Regions from separate parts of the Streptomyces sp. NPDC002776 genome, predicted to be linked through region 3. Evidence: riboswitches for the same ligand, from Rfam matches in the RefSeq annotation. Region 3 holds a riboswitch; each other region holds the start of a gene.
What was found. A riboswitch is a leader RNA that binds a small molecule or an ion and turns the genes downstream of it on or off. The one in region 3 is predicted to bind cyclic di-AMP.
Positions count from the first base shown of each region.

Region 1: it holds a riboswitch for cyclic di-AMP, as region 3 does, so the genes downstream of both, ACWD11_RS02345 (NlpC/P60 family protein) here and ACWD11_RS03350 (transglycosylase SLT domain-containing protein) in region 3, are expected to answer to the same signal.
Region 2: it holds a riboswitch for cyclic di-AMP, as region 3 does, so the genes downstream of both, ACWD11_RS25805 (M23 family metallopeptidase) here and ACWD11_RS03350 (transglycosylase SLT domain-containing protein) in region 3, are expected to answer to the same signal.
Region 4: it holds a riboswitch for cyclic di-AMP, as region 3 does, so the genes downstream of both, ACWD11_RS22925 (C40 family peptidase) here and ACWD11_RS03350 (transglycosylase SLT domain-containing protein) in region 3, are expected to answer to the same signal.

Region 1 covers NZ_JBSFVG010000001.1:516,432-520,050, reverse strand. The annotation lists gene ACWD11_RS02350 (tellurite resistance/C4-dicarboxylate transporter family protein) at 1-585, opposite strand, end outside; gene ACWD11_RS02345 (NlpC/P60 family protein) at 685-1,875, opposite strand; cyclic di-AMP (ydaO/yuaA leader) riboswitch at 1,883-2,036, opposite strand; gene pcrA (DNA helicase PcrA) at 2,388-3,619, shown strand, end outside.
Region 2 covers NZ_JBSFVG010000014.1:16,085-19,703, reverse strand. The annotation lists tRNA gene ACWD11_RS25815 (tRNA-Met) at 1-55, shown strand, start outside; gene ACWD11_RS25810 (PP2C family protein-serine/threonine phosphatase) at 207-1,304, shown strand; cyclic di-AMP (ydaO/yuaA leader) riboswitch at 1,535-1,691, shown strand; gene ACWD11_RS25805 (M23 family metallopeptidase) at 1,703-2,731, shown strand; gene ACWD11_RS25800 (PrsW family glutamic-type intramembrane protease) at 2,827-3,619, opposite strand, start outside.
Region 3 covers NZ_JBSFVG010000001.1:706,856-710,474, reverse strand. The annotation lists gene fahA (fumarylacetoacetase) at 1-150, opposite strand, end outside; gene ACWD11_RS03355 (HAD family hydrolase) at 470-1,276, shown strand; gene ACWD11_RS03350 (transglycosylase SLT domain-containing protein) at 1,286-1,768, opposite strand; cyclic di-AMP (ydaO/yuaA leader) riboswitch at 1,772-1,955, opposite strand; gene ACWD11_RS03345 (polyprenyl synthetase family protein) at 2,505-3,515, shown strand.
Region 4 covers NZ_JBSFVG010000011.1:166,506-170,124, reverse strand. The annotation lists gene ACWD11_RS22940 (urease subunit alpha) at 1-65, opposite strand, end outside; gene ACWD11_RS22935 (urease subunit beta) at 58-369, opposite strand; gene ACWD11_RS22930 (urease subunit gamma) at 380-682, opposite strand; cyclic di-AMP (ydaO/yuaA leader) riboswitch at 1,421-1,546, shown strand; gene ACWD11_RS22925 (C40 family peptidase) at 1,550-2,023, shown strand; gene ACWD11_RS22920 (ATP-binding protein) at 2,152-2,610, opposite strand; gene ACWD11_RS22915 (helix-turn-helix domain-containing protein) at 2,823-3,619, shown strand, end outside.

The sequences.
Region 1 (3,619 bases), 190 kb from region 3:
CTGGTCCCCGGCGCCCTCGACCACCTGGCGCGGATCGAAGCAGGCCAGGGCGACGGCGTAGAGGACGAGACCGAGCCAGAACAGCACCAGCGCCGCGTGCGCGAGCCAGGCCGCCGACTCCGCCGCGGCGAGGGTGGCGCCGAGTACGGCGAGGCCTTGCGTGGCCACGCAGCCCAGGAACACCGCGCCGGGCATACCGCGGTGCCAGTGGCGCACGACGACACCGAGCAGGCCCGCCCACAGCAGGGCGGCCGCCGCCAGCAGGGCCCCGGCCAGGACCTGCCATCCCTCGGCGGAGAAACGGGTGCCGAGCACGGCCGTCGCCGCGACGGCGGTGAGCGCGGCGGGGGTGCCGGCCTCCTCCCGCCAGCGCCGCGGCTGCCGCAGCAGCCGTACGACGAAGTCCCCGGCCAGGCCCAGCCAGGCCGTGCAGCCCACCGCCAGGGCGATCAGGGAGAGGATCTCGTGCCCGGTGAGGTGCAGGCCGACCGACACGATGCCGGTCGCCATCACCGCCGCCCCGGCCGCCGGAGGACGCAGCGCCCACCAGGCGCGAAGTGAGCGGAGCGCGAGGGAGCCGGACATGCGCCGATGCTAAGGAGCGCGGCGCGGCCGGCGAGGGGGCACGCGCGCGTGGGCGGGGAAACGGGGCACCGAATCACCCCCGCGCGCGTGCCGCGTCGATCAGGCCGGCCGGACCACGCTGTGGATCGAGCCCTCGCCGTCGTAGTAGACCGACTCCTCGCGGACGTACGTGCCGGGCTTCGGGGCGTGGATCATCATGCCGTTGCCGATGTAGATGCCCACGTGGGTTACGTCGTCGTAGAAGAAGACGAGGTCACCGGGGAGGGCGTTGGCGAGGGAGACCGTCGTGCCGGCCTCGACCTGGTCGTACGTGGTGCGCGGCAGGGAGATGCCCGCCGCGTTCCAGGCGGCCTGGGTCAGCCCCGAGCAGTCGTAGGAGTCGGGGCCCGTGGCGCCCCAGACGTACGGCTTGCCGATCTGCGCGCGGGCGAAGGCGATCGCCTTCTCGGCCTTCGTGGCGTAGGAGGAGTCCGCGGTGGCCTCGGAACCGGTGCTGCCGGTGGAGGTCTCCGTCGCACCGGAGGAGGGGCCGCTCTGCTGCTGGGCCGCCGCCTTTGCGGCCTCCTCGCGGCGCTGTTCCTCCGCCGCCTGCTGATCGGCCAGCTCGGCGGCCTTGCGCGCGGCCTCCTCCTGGCGCTTGCGCTCGATCGCGGCGAGCCGCGCCTTCTCCTCCGCCGTCAGCTGCGACAGCAGCTCCCGCGCGTCGGCGAGCTTCTTCTGGACCGTGGACTTGGCGGTCTTCAGATCGGTCTGCGACTCGTTCAGCGTTTGGAGGCTCTCGGTGGCCTCCTTGCGCTTCTTCATCGTCGCCGACTGCTCGGTGATGTAGTCGTCGACCGCTTCCTTCTGGCGGCCGGTCATCCGGCTCATCAGCTGGGTCTGGTCGAAGTAGTCCTGCGGGGTATCGGCGAGCAGGAAGGTCGCGGTGTCGGGGGCGGCGGCGCCGGTGCGGTACTGGGCGGCGGCGAAGGACCCGAGTTCCTCCCGCGCGTCGTTGAGCTTCTGGGTGCGCTCGGCGACGTCGTCGAGAAGGGTGTCGACCTGCTTGCGCTGCTTGGTGGTCCGCTCCTTGGCGGCGTTGTACTTCTCGGTCGCCGTCTCCGCCTGCCGGTAGAGGTCGTCGACCTTCTTCTCGACCTCTTCGAGGCTCGGCTTGTCGTCCGTGGCCGGGTTGGCGTTGGCCGTCTGGGACAGCAGGGCCACGGAGGTGAGGGCGGCCGTGGCAAGGGCGGGGGTCCGTATGCCTGCTACGCGCGTACCCGCGGGACGCGACTTGCGGTGCGACGCCAAGGGAGGCGACTCCTTCCAATGGTCCGCCTACCGAGTTAGCTGTCGGGTTCGGGCGGGTGGTTAGGAAGGGTTGCCCTACGACCGTGTCCCGTGCGGGAGTCGGGTCGATTCACCCCAATGTCGGTGGGTCCCCGGCTCGGCTGCCTGGGCGGCAGCGGACTCGGCGGAGGCCGCGCGGCCCGGCGAGGTTCGCCGGTGGGGGTCGTACGGCCTGTGCGGCACGGTAGCCAACTCGTGTGGCGCCTGTGAAGGTTGATGGGTGATATGCCCGATACATTTTCGTGACCTTGGGTCAGGGCATCGGCCGTCGTGATCGATCTGGCCGGATCTGCGGCGACCTGTCCGTCGGCCGGCTCCCGTCCGACGCTGTGACCAAGGTCTCCGCCGCAGGTGTACGGGGGTGAAGGCCCCCTGCCCGGCGGGCGTGACGCGACGATCCCCGGCCGCCGATCCGGGGGATGTTCTCAGGGCGGCGGCGGGCTGTCAGTGGGGAGCCCTAGACTCGGAGAGCGATGAGCAGCCTCTTTGACGACAGCTTCCTGGCGGACCTCCAGGCCCCTCGGGCCCATGCGGAGGAACCCCCGCCGCCGCCCGAGGACGATCACGCTCCGGAGTCGGTTCCGGACGATCTGTTCGGCGGGAAGTTCGACGTGCCCCCGGACCGGGACGCCTACTACCGCGACGGCGCCCCGCGCCCGGCCCTCGACGCGGCCGCGCTCATCGAGGGGCTGAACGAGAACCAGCGCGCGGCCGTCGTGCACTCCGGCACCCCGCTGCTCATCGTGGCCGGCGCGGGCTCCGGCAAGACGCGCGTGCTCACCCACCGCATCGCCCATCTGCTCGCCGCGCGGAACGTGCACCCCGGGCAGATCCTCGCGATCACCTTCACCAACAAGGCCGCGGGCGAGATGAAGGAGCGCGTGGAGCAGCTCGTCGGCCCGCGGGCGAACGCGATGTGGGTGATGACCTTCCACAGCGCGTGCGTGCGGATCCTGCGGCGCGAGTCGAAGAAGCTCGGCTTCACCTCCTCCTTCTCGATCTACGACGCCGCCGACTCCAAGCGCCTGATGGCCCTGGTCTGCCGTGACCTGGACCTCGACCCCAAGCGCTTCCCGCCGAAGTCCTTCAGCGCCAAGATCTCGAACCTGAAGAACGAGCTGATCGACGAGGAGGACTTCGCCGCCCAGGCCTCCGACGGCTTCGAGAAGACCCTCGCCCAGGCCTACGCGCTCTATCAGTCCCGCCTGCGCGAGGCGAACGCGCTGGACTTCGACGACCTGATCATGACGACGGTCCATCTGCTGCGCGCCTTCCCGGACGTCGCCGAGCACTACCGCCGCCGCTTCCGGCACGTCCTCGTCGACGAGTACCAGGACACCAACCACGCCCAGTACGCGCTCGTGCGCGAGCTGGTGGGCACCGCCGAGCACCCCGTCGACGTACCGCCCGGCGAGGACGACCTGCAGCCCGCCGAACTCTGCGTCGTCGGTGACGCCGACCAGTCGATCTACGCCTTCCGCGGCGCGACCATCCGCAACATCCTCCAGTTCGAGGAGGACTACCCGGACGCGACGACGATCCTGCTGGAGCAGAACTACCGCTCCACCCAGACGATCCTCACCGCCGCCAACGCCGTCATCGAGCGCAACGAATCCCGCCGCCCCAAGAACCTGTGGACCAACGCGGGCGCGGGCGCGCGCATCACCGGCTATGTCGCCGACACCGAGCACGACGAGGCGCAGTT
Region 2 (3,619 bases), on a different contig from region 3:
GTAGCTCGCTGGGCTCATAACCCAGAGGTCGCAGGTTCAAATCCTGTCCCCGCTACTGAAGGCCCAGGGCCGGAACCATTGGTTCCGGCCCTGGGTGTTTTTCCACTGGTGCGTTTCCCCGCCTCATCCACTCGGCCCACACCGTTCGCCGCCCGCCGCCGCTCCGGGAAACCTGGAGGGACGGCGGACGTGGCGGGAGGCGGGCAGTGCGGGCTTCAGGCGTGGACGGGACCCGGCACCCGTCGTCCGCAGGCACCTTCGTCCGCCTGCTCCCGCTGCTGCTGATCGCGGGCGGTGTCCTCTACGACTTCATCACCCCCCAGGGCTTCACCGCGATCCCCTTCTTCACCGCCGCCCCGCTGGTGGCCGCCCCGTTCTACGCGCTCAGCGGCACAATCGCCGTCGGGGCCGTGTCCCTGATCGCCGCCTACGCCGTCCACATCCGGCTGGGCTTCGGCATGGACCCGGACACGGTCACCGAGGTGGTCACCGTGGTCACCGTCGCCGTCCTGGCCGTCGTCCTCAACCGCGTCGTGCGCCGCGGCGATCTGCGGCTCGCCACCCAGCGCGAGATCGCCGTGGCCACCCAGCGCGCCGTCCTGCCCGAACCCCTGGAGCGGATCGGCGGCTACGACATCGCCGCCTGCTACGAGGCGGCGCAGGCCGACGCCTACATCGGCGGCGATCTGTACGCGGTGCAGGACAGCGCGTACGGCGTCCGGGTCGTCGTCGGCGATGTGCGCGGCAAGGGGATGGGGGCCGTCGCCGCCGTCGCCGTCGTCATCGGGGCGTTCCGGGAAGCGGCCGAGCAGGAGCCGAGCCTGGAGGCGGTCGCGCGGCGGCTGGAGCGGGCGCTGGCCCGGGAGGGCGCGCGGCGCGACGGGATCGACGCCGTCGAGGGGTTCACGACCGCCGTGCTCGCCGAACTCCCGCACGGGGAGGGGCCCGTGCGCGTCGTCAACCGCGGCCACCCGCCCCCGCTGCTGCTCCACCCCGACGGCACCGTGCGCCCGCTGCGTGCCCGTGAGCCCGCCCTCCCGCTGGGCATGAGCGACCTCGGTGACTGGCCCGACCGCGCCGACGAGGCCCCCTTCCCTCCCGGCACCACCCTGCTCCTGCACACCGACGGCCTCTCGGAGGCCCGCGACGCGCAGGGCGTCTTCTTCGACCCCGAACGTCGTTTGTCCGGGCGCGTCTTCCGCGACCCCGGTGCCCTGATCCGCGCCCTCGCCGAGGAGGTGCGCGAGCACTGCGGAGGGGGGATGGCGGACGACATGGCGCTGCTCGCGGTGCGCCGACCCTGATCGTCACGGGCGGTGATCGGATGGGAGCCCTCCGCATAACAACTGACGCACCGTCAATACGTGTGTGACGCATGAGGCTTGGTCAAGTCGCCCGTTTTGGCGCCCTAGTGACCTGAAAGTCCAGGCCGGAGTCGTTAACGATCAAGAGGAACAGCTTGGAATCCGCGGCCCGTGTCTATTAACGTTCGATAACGCAGCGCGGTCGTCCCAGCCGTCACAAGAGGCGGCTCCGTGCGCACGCGCCGAATCCCGCAAGGGAACCGGGGAACCACTCATTGGGGTGAATCGGGCGTAATCAGCCGCGCAGAAACGGCAGATATACGCGCGTAGGAGACCTTCCTGCTCCGAACCCGTCAGCTAACCCGGTAGGCGAGAAGGAAGGAAAGGAGCACGCCCACGTGGCGTCAAACCGGCCTGCCCCCGAGGCCCCGTTCGTGCCGAGCCAGCGCAGTGACGAGGCCTTCTCCTACGGCAGCCACCGCACCGACGAGGGCCCCTGGGAGGAATGGAACCCCACCGCGGAATCCATTCGCCCGGTACGCGGACGGCACCGCGTCGCCAAGCAGCGCGGCGGCGGACTCGCCCGTAGCTCCACGGTGCTCGGCGTCGGTGTCATAGCCGCCGTCGGCGCGGGCGGCATGGCCAGCGCCCAGTCCGGCAAGCCGCCGGTCGCGATCACCATGCCCGACCTGCCGCTGATCTCCGACGACTCGGCGGAGCAGATCCCCGAGACCTCGGCCACCCCGCTCAGCACCGTCGGCATGACCACCACGGACACCGGGCAGGGTGCCGCGGACGCCGGTGAGGCGCTGCGCGCCCGGATCATGGCCCAGGCCGAGCAGCAGCAGGAGCAGGTCGACACCAAGGCCGCCGAGGCCGCCGCCGCTGCCGCCGAGAAGGCCGCCGCGGAAGCCCTGGCCGAGGCCGAGAAGGAGGCGAAGGCCAAGGCCGCCGCCGCCAAGGCCAAGGCCGAGGAGGAAGCCCGCGAGAAGGCCGAGGCCGAGCGCCTTGCCGCCCTCGCCAAGCAGTTCGCGCTGCCGACCTCCTCGTACACCATCACCTCGACCTACGGTCAGGCCGGCGCGCTGTGGTCCTCCGGCTACCACACCGGCGCCGACTTCGCCGCTCCCACGGGCACGCTGCTCAAGGCGGTGCACACCGGCACGATCACCTACGCCGGGTACGACGGCTCCTACGGCTACAAGACCGTGCTCACCCTGGAGGACGGCACCGAGATCTGGTACGCCCACCAGTCCTCGATCAGCGTCAGCGTCGGGCAGAAGGTCGCCACGGGCGACGTCATCGGCCGCGTGGGCGCGACCGGCAACGTCACCGGTGCCCACCTCCACATGGAGGTCCACCCCGAGGGCTCCTCCTCCGGCATCGACCCGCTCGCCTGGCTGCGCAGCAAGGGCCTCAACCCCTGACCCAGCCCTCGCCAGAACCCCGGCGGTCCTGACGACGTCCCCCCGACGTCAGGGCTGCCGGTTTTTGGTGTCCGCGGTACTTGCGACGGCGGCCCTCACGACCGGTACGGGTTGTACGCGGGGTACGGGCCCGCCGGGTACGCCGGAAAGGGCTGGTACGTCGGCTGCGCCGGGTAGCCGTAGACGCCGTACATCGGCCAGGGTGCCGCCACCACCGGCACCGGCGGGGCGATGGCGCGGGCCGCGTGGTCCAGGGCCGGGCGGGCGACCTCCCGGCGGCGCCACAGCTCCCGCAGCAGCTCCTGCTCCCGTACGACGAAGTCGGCGCCCGCGCGGCCCCGGCGCCCCCGGTGGCGCAGGAACGCCAGCGAGGTCGCGTACGCCTCGTACCGCGCCACCTCCCGTGCCGCCTGCCTCCCGGCGCGGCGGCGGGCGTACTGCCGGGCCAGGCGCCGGGCCCGCATGGAGGCGAGCGCGAAGGGCTCGCCCGGGGTGAGCCAGCCGGCGACGGCGTAGGCGGGCAGTTCCTCCCGCACGGTGCGCAGCTCGCGCTGCCGGGTCCAGATGACCAGCCAGGTCAGCAGCCCGAACGCGGGGACCATGATCGCCCCGTACACGGCGAAGAAGCCGTACGGGCCGAAGACCGAGGAACCGTTCCACATCGCGTGCAGGCCCATCGCGAGCAGCAGCCCGGCCAGCGGCAGCAGGGCCCGCAGTCGGCGCCGGCGGTCGCCGGAGAGCGCGGCGACACCGAAGCCGATGCCGGTGAGGACCGTGAAGAGAGGGTGCGCGAAGGGCGACATGACGATGCGCACGAAGAAGGTCGCCGCCGTCACGGAGGCGATGCCGCTGCCGCCGGTGATCTGGTCGGTGCCGAAGGCGGTGCCG
Region 3 (3,619 bases):
GGCCAGCGCCGCCGCGCCCGCGTCGAGGACGTGGTCGCCGAGCCGTACACCGACCCGGCGCTCGCTGTCCTCGCCGGGGAGGGAGAAGACACCGTACGGAAGGTTGTGCGGGCCGAAGGGGTCGCCCTCGGGGACATCAAAGGGGGGCATGGGTGCTGCCTCACTCTCGTGCGTGCCACGGGTCCGTGTCGTCGCCGCACACGTTACGGGTGGGGCACCCGTCTTGGGCAGTGCACAAGGGAGCGGGACGATCAGTTCCCGAGGTGCGCCGGGCCTGCTGGCGGCCGTGTCGCGCGGTCCTCGCTCCGCCCCGTCCTGCCCTCCGCCCCGTGCGTCACGGCAGTGCCCTCATGTCACCAGCAACGGGTGAGGACAAGGGAGTTGGAGGGGGCGCGTGGGGCGCAGGGGGGCGCCGGGGTCGTCCGGTTCGCGCTGAGTCGTGGGGGCGTCCTGTCCGTATTCTCTGATCATGGCCGCACCCATCGCATATTCACTCATCGCCACCGACCTGGACGGGACCCTCCTGCGAGGCGACGACACGCTCTCCGACCGGTCGCTGGCCGCACTCGCGCGGGTGGCGGAGGCGGGGGCCCGGCACCTGGTGGTGACCGGCCGGCCGGCGCCCAGGGTGCGGCCGCTCCTGGACGACCTGGGCAGCGAGGGGCTCGCGGTGTGCGGGCAGGGTGCGCAGGTGTACGACGCCGGCGCGGGCCGTCTGCTCTGGTCCGTCACCCTGGACCAGGAGCTGGCCGAGACCGCGCTCGGCAAGATCGAGGCCGAGGTGGGACAGGTGTACGCGGCGGTCGACCAGGACGGCGTCGACGGGCTCACCCTGATCGAGCCCGGGTACCTGATGCCGCACCCCACCTTGCCCGCGGTGCGCGTCGGCCGGCGTGACGACCTGTGGGGCGCGCCGATCAGCAAGGTGCTGCTGCGCCATCCCGAGCTGTCCGACGACCAGTTGGCGGCGACGGCGCGTTCGGTGGTGGGTTCGCTGGCGACGGTCACCATGTCGGGGCCCGGGACCGTCGAACTTCAGCCATGCGGCATCACCAAGGCGACCGGGCTCGCCCTGGCCGCGGATCACCTGGGCCTCGGCCCGGAGGGGACGATCGCCTTCGGTGACATGCCCAACGACATCCCGATGTTCGACTGGGCGGCCCACGGCGTGGCGATGGCCAACGCCCATCCCGAACTCAGGGCGGTCGCCGACGAGATCACCCTGTCGAACGAGGACGACGGCATCGCCGTCGTCCTCGAACGACTCTTCCGGTGACGGGCCCGGTCAGTACGCCCCGAAGACGTTGTCGATCGAGCCGTACCGCTGCGCCGCGTAGTTGCAGGCGGCGGTGATGTTGGCGACCGGGTCGTAGGGGTCCCACGAGGTGCCGGACACGTGGTACGCCTGGAAGGTCGGGTCGATCACCTGGAGCAGGCCCTTGGAGGGGGTGCCGGCGGCGGCGTTGGAGTCCCAGTTGTTGATCGCGTACTGGTTGCCCGAGGACTCCCGGATGATGTTGCGGTAGATGCCGTTGTAGCTGCCGGGGATCCCCTTCTGGGCCATGACCTGGAGGGACGCGCGGATCCAGCCGTCCAGGTTGTTGGCGTACCCCAGCGAGGCGGCGGTGGTGACGGTCGGGGTGGCCGCGGCGGCGGTGGTCGCCCCGAGGAGCGGCAGCGCGAGTACGGCGGCTCCGGTGCCGAGGACGGCGAGCTTGCGGGCGACCCGGCTGGTGCGGGCAGGACGGTGCTGAGCGGCAGCAGGCATGACGAAGTTCCTCTCCGGCGCCTGCGAGGTGAGCTGTCGGGTTCGGGCGGGAGCTGCCCGGCCGCGCACCGCGAAGGGCGCGCGACTTCACCCCGAGCCGCACCGGCGCGTCCGAAGACGTGCCGGGTCGGCGACTTACCTGGTTCCCCCGCTCCTGCCATACGAAGAATCTCGGTGGAGCCGGACGGCGGCAGGATTAGGCGTCCGCCCGACAGGCCGGGAACGTATGCGAGAGCACATGTCCGAAACAAGTAGCGGATTCACATATCCAGGGTTTTGATCTTCGTTCACAGGGTGCGTGGTGGGTGCATCTTTGCGAGTGCCAAGTCTCAACTGGCCGCTGGGGAAGGGGTGTCGGGGGAAGTCCGAGAGGCGCCTGCGGACTCGGGGGCGTGAGTCACATCACGCGTGATCACAAGTCGCGCCAAATCTGGCAATCAACCTAAAAGGCGCAGGGCACGTGCAGCATGGTTCCGTCCGCGAGGGGGATACGGACATCCGTGCGGGTTGTCTCTTCGGCTCGAGACACGCTCCACCGCTTCCACGTAAGTCGATCTATATCCGTTCTTATCAGGTGATCAAAAACATAACCACCGTGATCCGATACCGCCCGTCGTGGACGGGTGGGCGGCAGCGGTGATCGAAACGTGACCGGATACGCTGACTTGAGTGAAGGCAGCGACCTATCGACAAACCGCGTAATCGCCAGTAGACACCAGCAGACAGGAGACCCCTCGTGACCGTCGTCGGGCCGTTCGGGCTGAGCGTGCGGGACCAGGCTCTGGAAGCCGATGTCCAGGCCGGATTGGCGGCTGTCGAGGAGGGACTGCTCGAGGCCACCAAGAGCGAGGTCCCCTTCATCACGGGCGCAGCCCAGCATCTGGTGCGCGCGGGCGGGAAGCGGTTCAGGCCGCTGCTCGTGATGCTCAGCGCGCAGTTCGGGGACCGCCACGCGCCGGGGATCGTACCGTCGGCCGTGGTGGTGGAGCTGACCCACCTGGCGACGCTGTACCACGACGACGTGATGGACGAGGCCGAGGTCAGGCGCGGGGTGCCGAGCGCCAACACCCGCTGGGGGAACTCGGTCGCGGTCCTCACCGGTGACTTCCTCTTCGCCCGCGCCTCGCACATCCTCGCCGACCTCGGCCCGGAGGCCGTCCGGGTCCAGGCCGAGGCGTTCGAGCGGCTGGTCACCGGGCAGATCCTGGAGACGGCGGGACCGCAGGACGGGCGCGACCCGGTCGAGCACTACCTCGATGTGCTGGCCGGGAAGACCGGCTCGCTGGTGGCGGTGTCGTGCCGCTTCGGCGCGATGATGTCGGGCGCCGACGAGACGGTGGTGGACGTGCTCACCCAGTACGGCGAGCGGCTGGGGGTCGCGTTCCAGCTGGCCGACGACGTCCTGGACATCGCTTCCGACTCCCGCGAGTCCGGCAAGACGCCGGGTACGGATCTCCGGGAGGGGATCGCGACCCTGCCCGTGCTGCGGCTGCGGGAGCGGGCGCAGCGGCTGGGGCTCGCGGAGGACATCGCGCTCTGCGAGCTGCTGGACTCCGACCTGACCGACGATGTGCGGCACGCCGAGGCGCTGGCCGCGCTGCGGGCGCACCCGGCTCTGGAGCAGGCCCGCCGGGACACCGTGCGGTACGCCCAGGACGCGCGGGCCTCGCTGGCGCCCCTGCCCGAGTGCGACGCCAAGGCCGCGCTGATGGAGCTGTGCGACGCGGTGGTGCACCGCGCGGGTTAGCGGCGCGGCCCCCTTCCGGGCCACCGGCGAAACGGCGGCGCCTCCCCCGACCCCTACGGGTCGGGGGAGGCGCCGCCCTCTTGTGTCATACCGCAGGTGTACAC
Region 4 (3,619 bases), on a different contig from region 3:
CGGATCCGGTCGCCGGTCGTCGGGCCGAACAGGTCGGCGTACGCGGCCCGGGAGATCTCAGGCATCGAGGGCACCTCCGGTCTCCCCGCGCAGTCCGGGCACGACGCGGGCGCCGGCCAGCGGGACGAGTTCGACGTCGACGGGGATGCCGGGCTCGAAGCGCACGGCGGTGCCGGCGGCGATGTTCAGGCGCTTGCCGCGGGCGGCGGCACGGTCGAAGTCCAGGCCGGGGTTGGCCTCGGCGAAGTGGTAGTGGGAGCCGACCTGGACGGGCCGGTCGGCGGCGTTCAGGACGGTCAGCCGGGTGACCTCGCGGCCCTCGTTGAACACGACGGGCTCGTCCGCGAACAGGATCTCTCCGGGAATCATCGCAGCCCCCTCAGACGATCGGTTCGTGGACGGTGACGAGCTTGGTGCCGTCCGGGAAGGTCGCCTCGACCTGGACGTCGTGGATCATCTCCGCGATGCCGTCCATGACGTCGTCCCGGGTGAGCAGCTTGCGTCCGGAGGCCATGAGCTCGGCGACCGTACGGCCGTCCCGCGCGCCTTCGAGGATGTGCGAGGTGATGAGGGCGACCGCCTCCGGGTGGTTGAGCCTGAGCCCGCGGGCCCGGCGCTTCTCGGCCACGTCGGCCGCCACATGGATCAGCAGTCTCTCTTGCTCGTGCGGGGTCAGTTGCACAGCCCACCTCACAGTCCTCGCTCCGGACCGTGCGGGGCCCGGTTGCCGCTGCCACGGGCAAAGTCCCTGGTGGCGTGGAGGGAGGCTAGTTGGACCGGGTTTCGGGCACGTTAACCGAGCTGTGACCCGTCAGGGGCCCAGGGCGCCGCCTCCGGAGCTGCCGGCCGGGCGGAAGCCGGTGGGGGGGCCGGGCGAGCGATCCGGCGGCCCGGACCGAGGAACTGACGCGCATTCGGGCCCCACGTCGGCGCGCGCACTGCGGGTGTTGGACGGCGAGCGCCGCACGGCTCGTGTCACGCTGCCGCCTCGCTCGGACAGTTGACGCAGGTGAGCCCGGTCCGGCCATTCGGCGATGGCGTCGAGGCGTCCGGACCGGAGTCGAAACGGACCAAAGGAGGTACCCCCTTTCGGCGTAGTCGTGTCTCCTGCCGTGGGCCCGTCAGGGTTGCGCAACGAGGCTAGGCCCTCACCCGAAAGAGACGTTCCGGTGCTGGTCCGGGCATCCTCCGTAGCCTCGACGCTGGTTCGAACGGAGCAGTGTCCACCCGAACGGGTGAGTGGTGAGTAACGCCACAAATCCCCGGTTCCGTTGGGATTTTCGGACATCCGTGAGCCAAGATCCCTGACTGACGACAAGCCCCCGCCACCACGGCGGGGCGATCCGGGCGGACGCCGAGTCCTGCCGCCGCCCGGATGACCGGTCGACAGGAGTGGATCGGCAGGAGTGGAGGACCCGAGCACGACGGGTCGCCGGCACGGATGTCCGTGCCGAGCAGCCCTTGGGGTGAAGCCGCATCGCGGCCGGGCAACTTCGCCAGCCCGAATCCGACAGGTCATCCTTCACAGGCGGCTGACGAAGGGTTGCGCATGACTGCGCTCAATCGTGTCCCGTCGCTCATGGCCCGGGCCGGTACGGCTTCGGCTCTGACCATCGCCGCCGTGGGCGGTTCGCTCGTGGCCCCGGGCCTCTCCGCGGAAGCGGAGGCGGCTACGCCGGCGACGAAGGCACTCCAGGTCGCGGCCTCCAAGAAAGGCTCCCCGTACAAGTACGGCGCCACGGGCCCGTACCGCTTCGACTGCTCCGGGCTCACGCTCTACTCGTTCAAGAAGGCGGGCAAGAAGCTGCCTCGTACGGCGGCCCAGCAGTACAACAAGACACGCCACATCTCCGCCAAGAGCCGCAAGGCCGGCGACCTCGTGTTCTTCCACTCGGGGTCGAACGTCTACCACGTCGGCATCTACGCCGGGAAGGGGAAGCTCTGGCACGCCCCGAAGACCGGGGATGTGGTGAGGCTGCAGAAGATCTGGACCAAGAGCGTCTGGTACGGCCGGGTGAGCTGACCGGCCGCCACCCGAAGGGCGGTGGCGCCCCTGACACGCCGCCGCCCTGACGGGTGCCCGAGTGACCGCCGCGAGGAGCCGGACCGCTCCCGGGGCGGTCAGCGCTGTACCGCCCGCAGGGGCGCTCGCTAGGGCTCCTGCTGACCGGCGGTGGTGACCGGCTGGGCCGGTACGGTCCAGGGAAGTTCGATGGAGACCGTCTTGCCGCCCTCACGGGTCGGCCTGACTCTGAGTCGGCCGCCGCACTCGGCGGTCAGCCAGCGGATGATGACCAGACCGCGGCCGTTGTCCTGCTGGACAGCGGCCGGCAGTCGTTTGGGGAACCGCGGGTGGCTGTCGGTGACCCCGATGCGCAGGTGTTCGTCATGGCTCAGTTCGAGGTCCACCGTGAAGGTGGGTGACTGGCCGAGGGTGTGCTGTACGGCGTTGGTGGCGAGTTCGGAGACGATGAGCCGGATGGTGTCGGCCACGTCCGTCCCTGCGGGCAGTCCCCATTCCTCGAGAGTGCTGACCACATAGCCGCGGGCCGCGGAGACCGAGGCGGGATCGCTCGGCAGAGTGACGGATGCTTCCAGATGGTCTGCCATGGCGGCGTCGTCCCTTTCCCACGGGACCGCGGTCCGACACGGAGCGGATGGTTCGAGTACGGTCCCGGACTGGTGCTTCCTCGCCAGACTGCCATTACCGCGCCGGTCACGGTGGCGATCCACCAAGATATGCATATATCTGTCGCTCGATGCGGTGAACTCTGCGACGCGAGAGCGTATTTGGGCGGCCCGGTTGAAGTAAGGAGTAGCGCATGCAGCACGGTCCCGCGGTACGCCGCCGGAAGCTGGGCGCCGAACTGCGTGCGTTGCGCGCCGGTGCGGGGCTCACCAGTGGTGAGGCGGCGCGGCTGGTGGGCTGGCACCAGTCGAAGGTCAGCCGGATCGAGACCGGCGCCAGCGGGGTGAAACCGGCCGATGTGCGGTTACTGCTGGACGCCTACGCCGTCGCCGACTCCCAACTACGGGAGTTGCTGCTGGTATTGGCGGGCTCCGACGACGGCGCGGGCCGGCACCACTGGTGGCACGCCTACCGCGGGGTGCTGCCGCCGACCTACCGGGACTTCATCAGCCTGGAGTCCCAGGCGAGCGCGTTGCGCACGCTGGAGACCTCCGTGGTGCCGGGGCTGCTCCAGACGCCCGAGTACGCCCGGGAGGTGACCCGGGCCGCGGTAGGCGGCCTGGACGACACGGACGAGCGCCTCGACACGCTGGTGGAAGTGCGGCTGGCCCGGCAGGACGTGCTGCGCGGCGAGCCGCCGCTGGAGCTGAGCGCGGTGCTCGACGAGGCGGTGCTGCACCGGGAGATCGGCGGCCCCGGGGTGATGGCCCGGCAGCTGTGGCAGCTGGTGGAGGCGGGACGCCTGCCACAAGTGCGGCTGCAGGTACTGCCGTTCACGGCCGGGGCGCACATCGGAGTCACCGGGCCTTTCGTTATTTTCTCATTTTCGCGCACTTCTGATCTGGACGTGGTTGTTCTCGACCACTTGACGAGTAGCCTCTACCTCGAACGGAAAGAAGACCTCCAGGCGTACACGGAGGCCTTCACCAC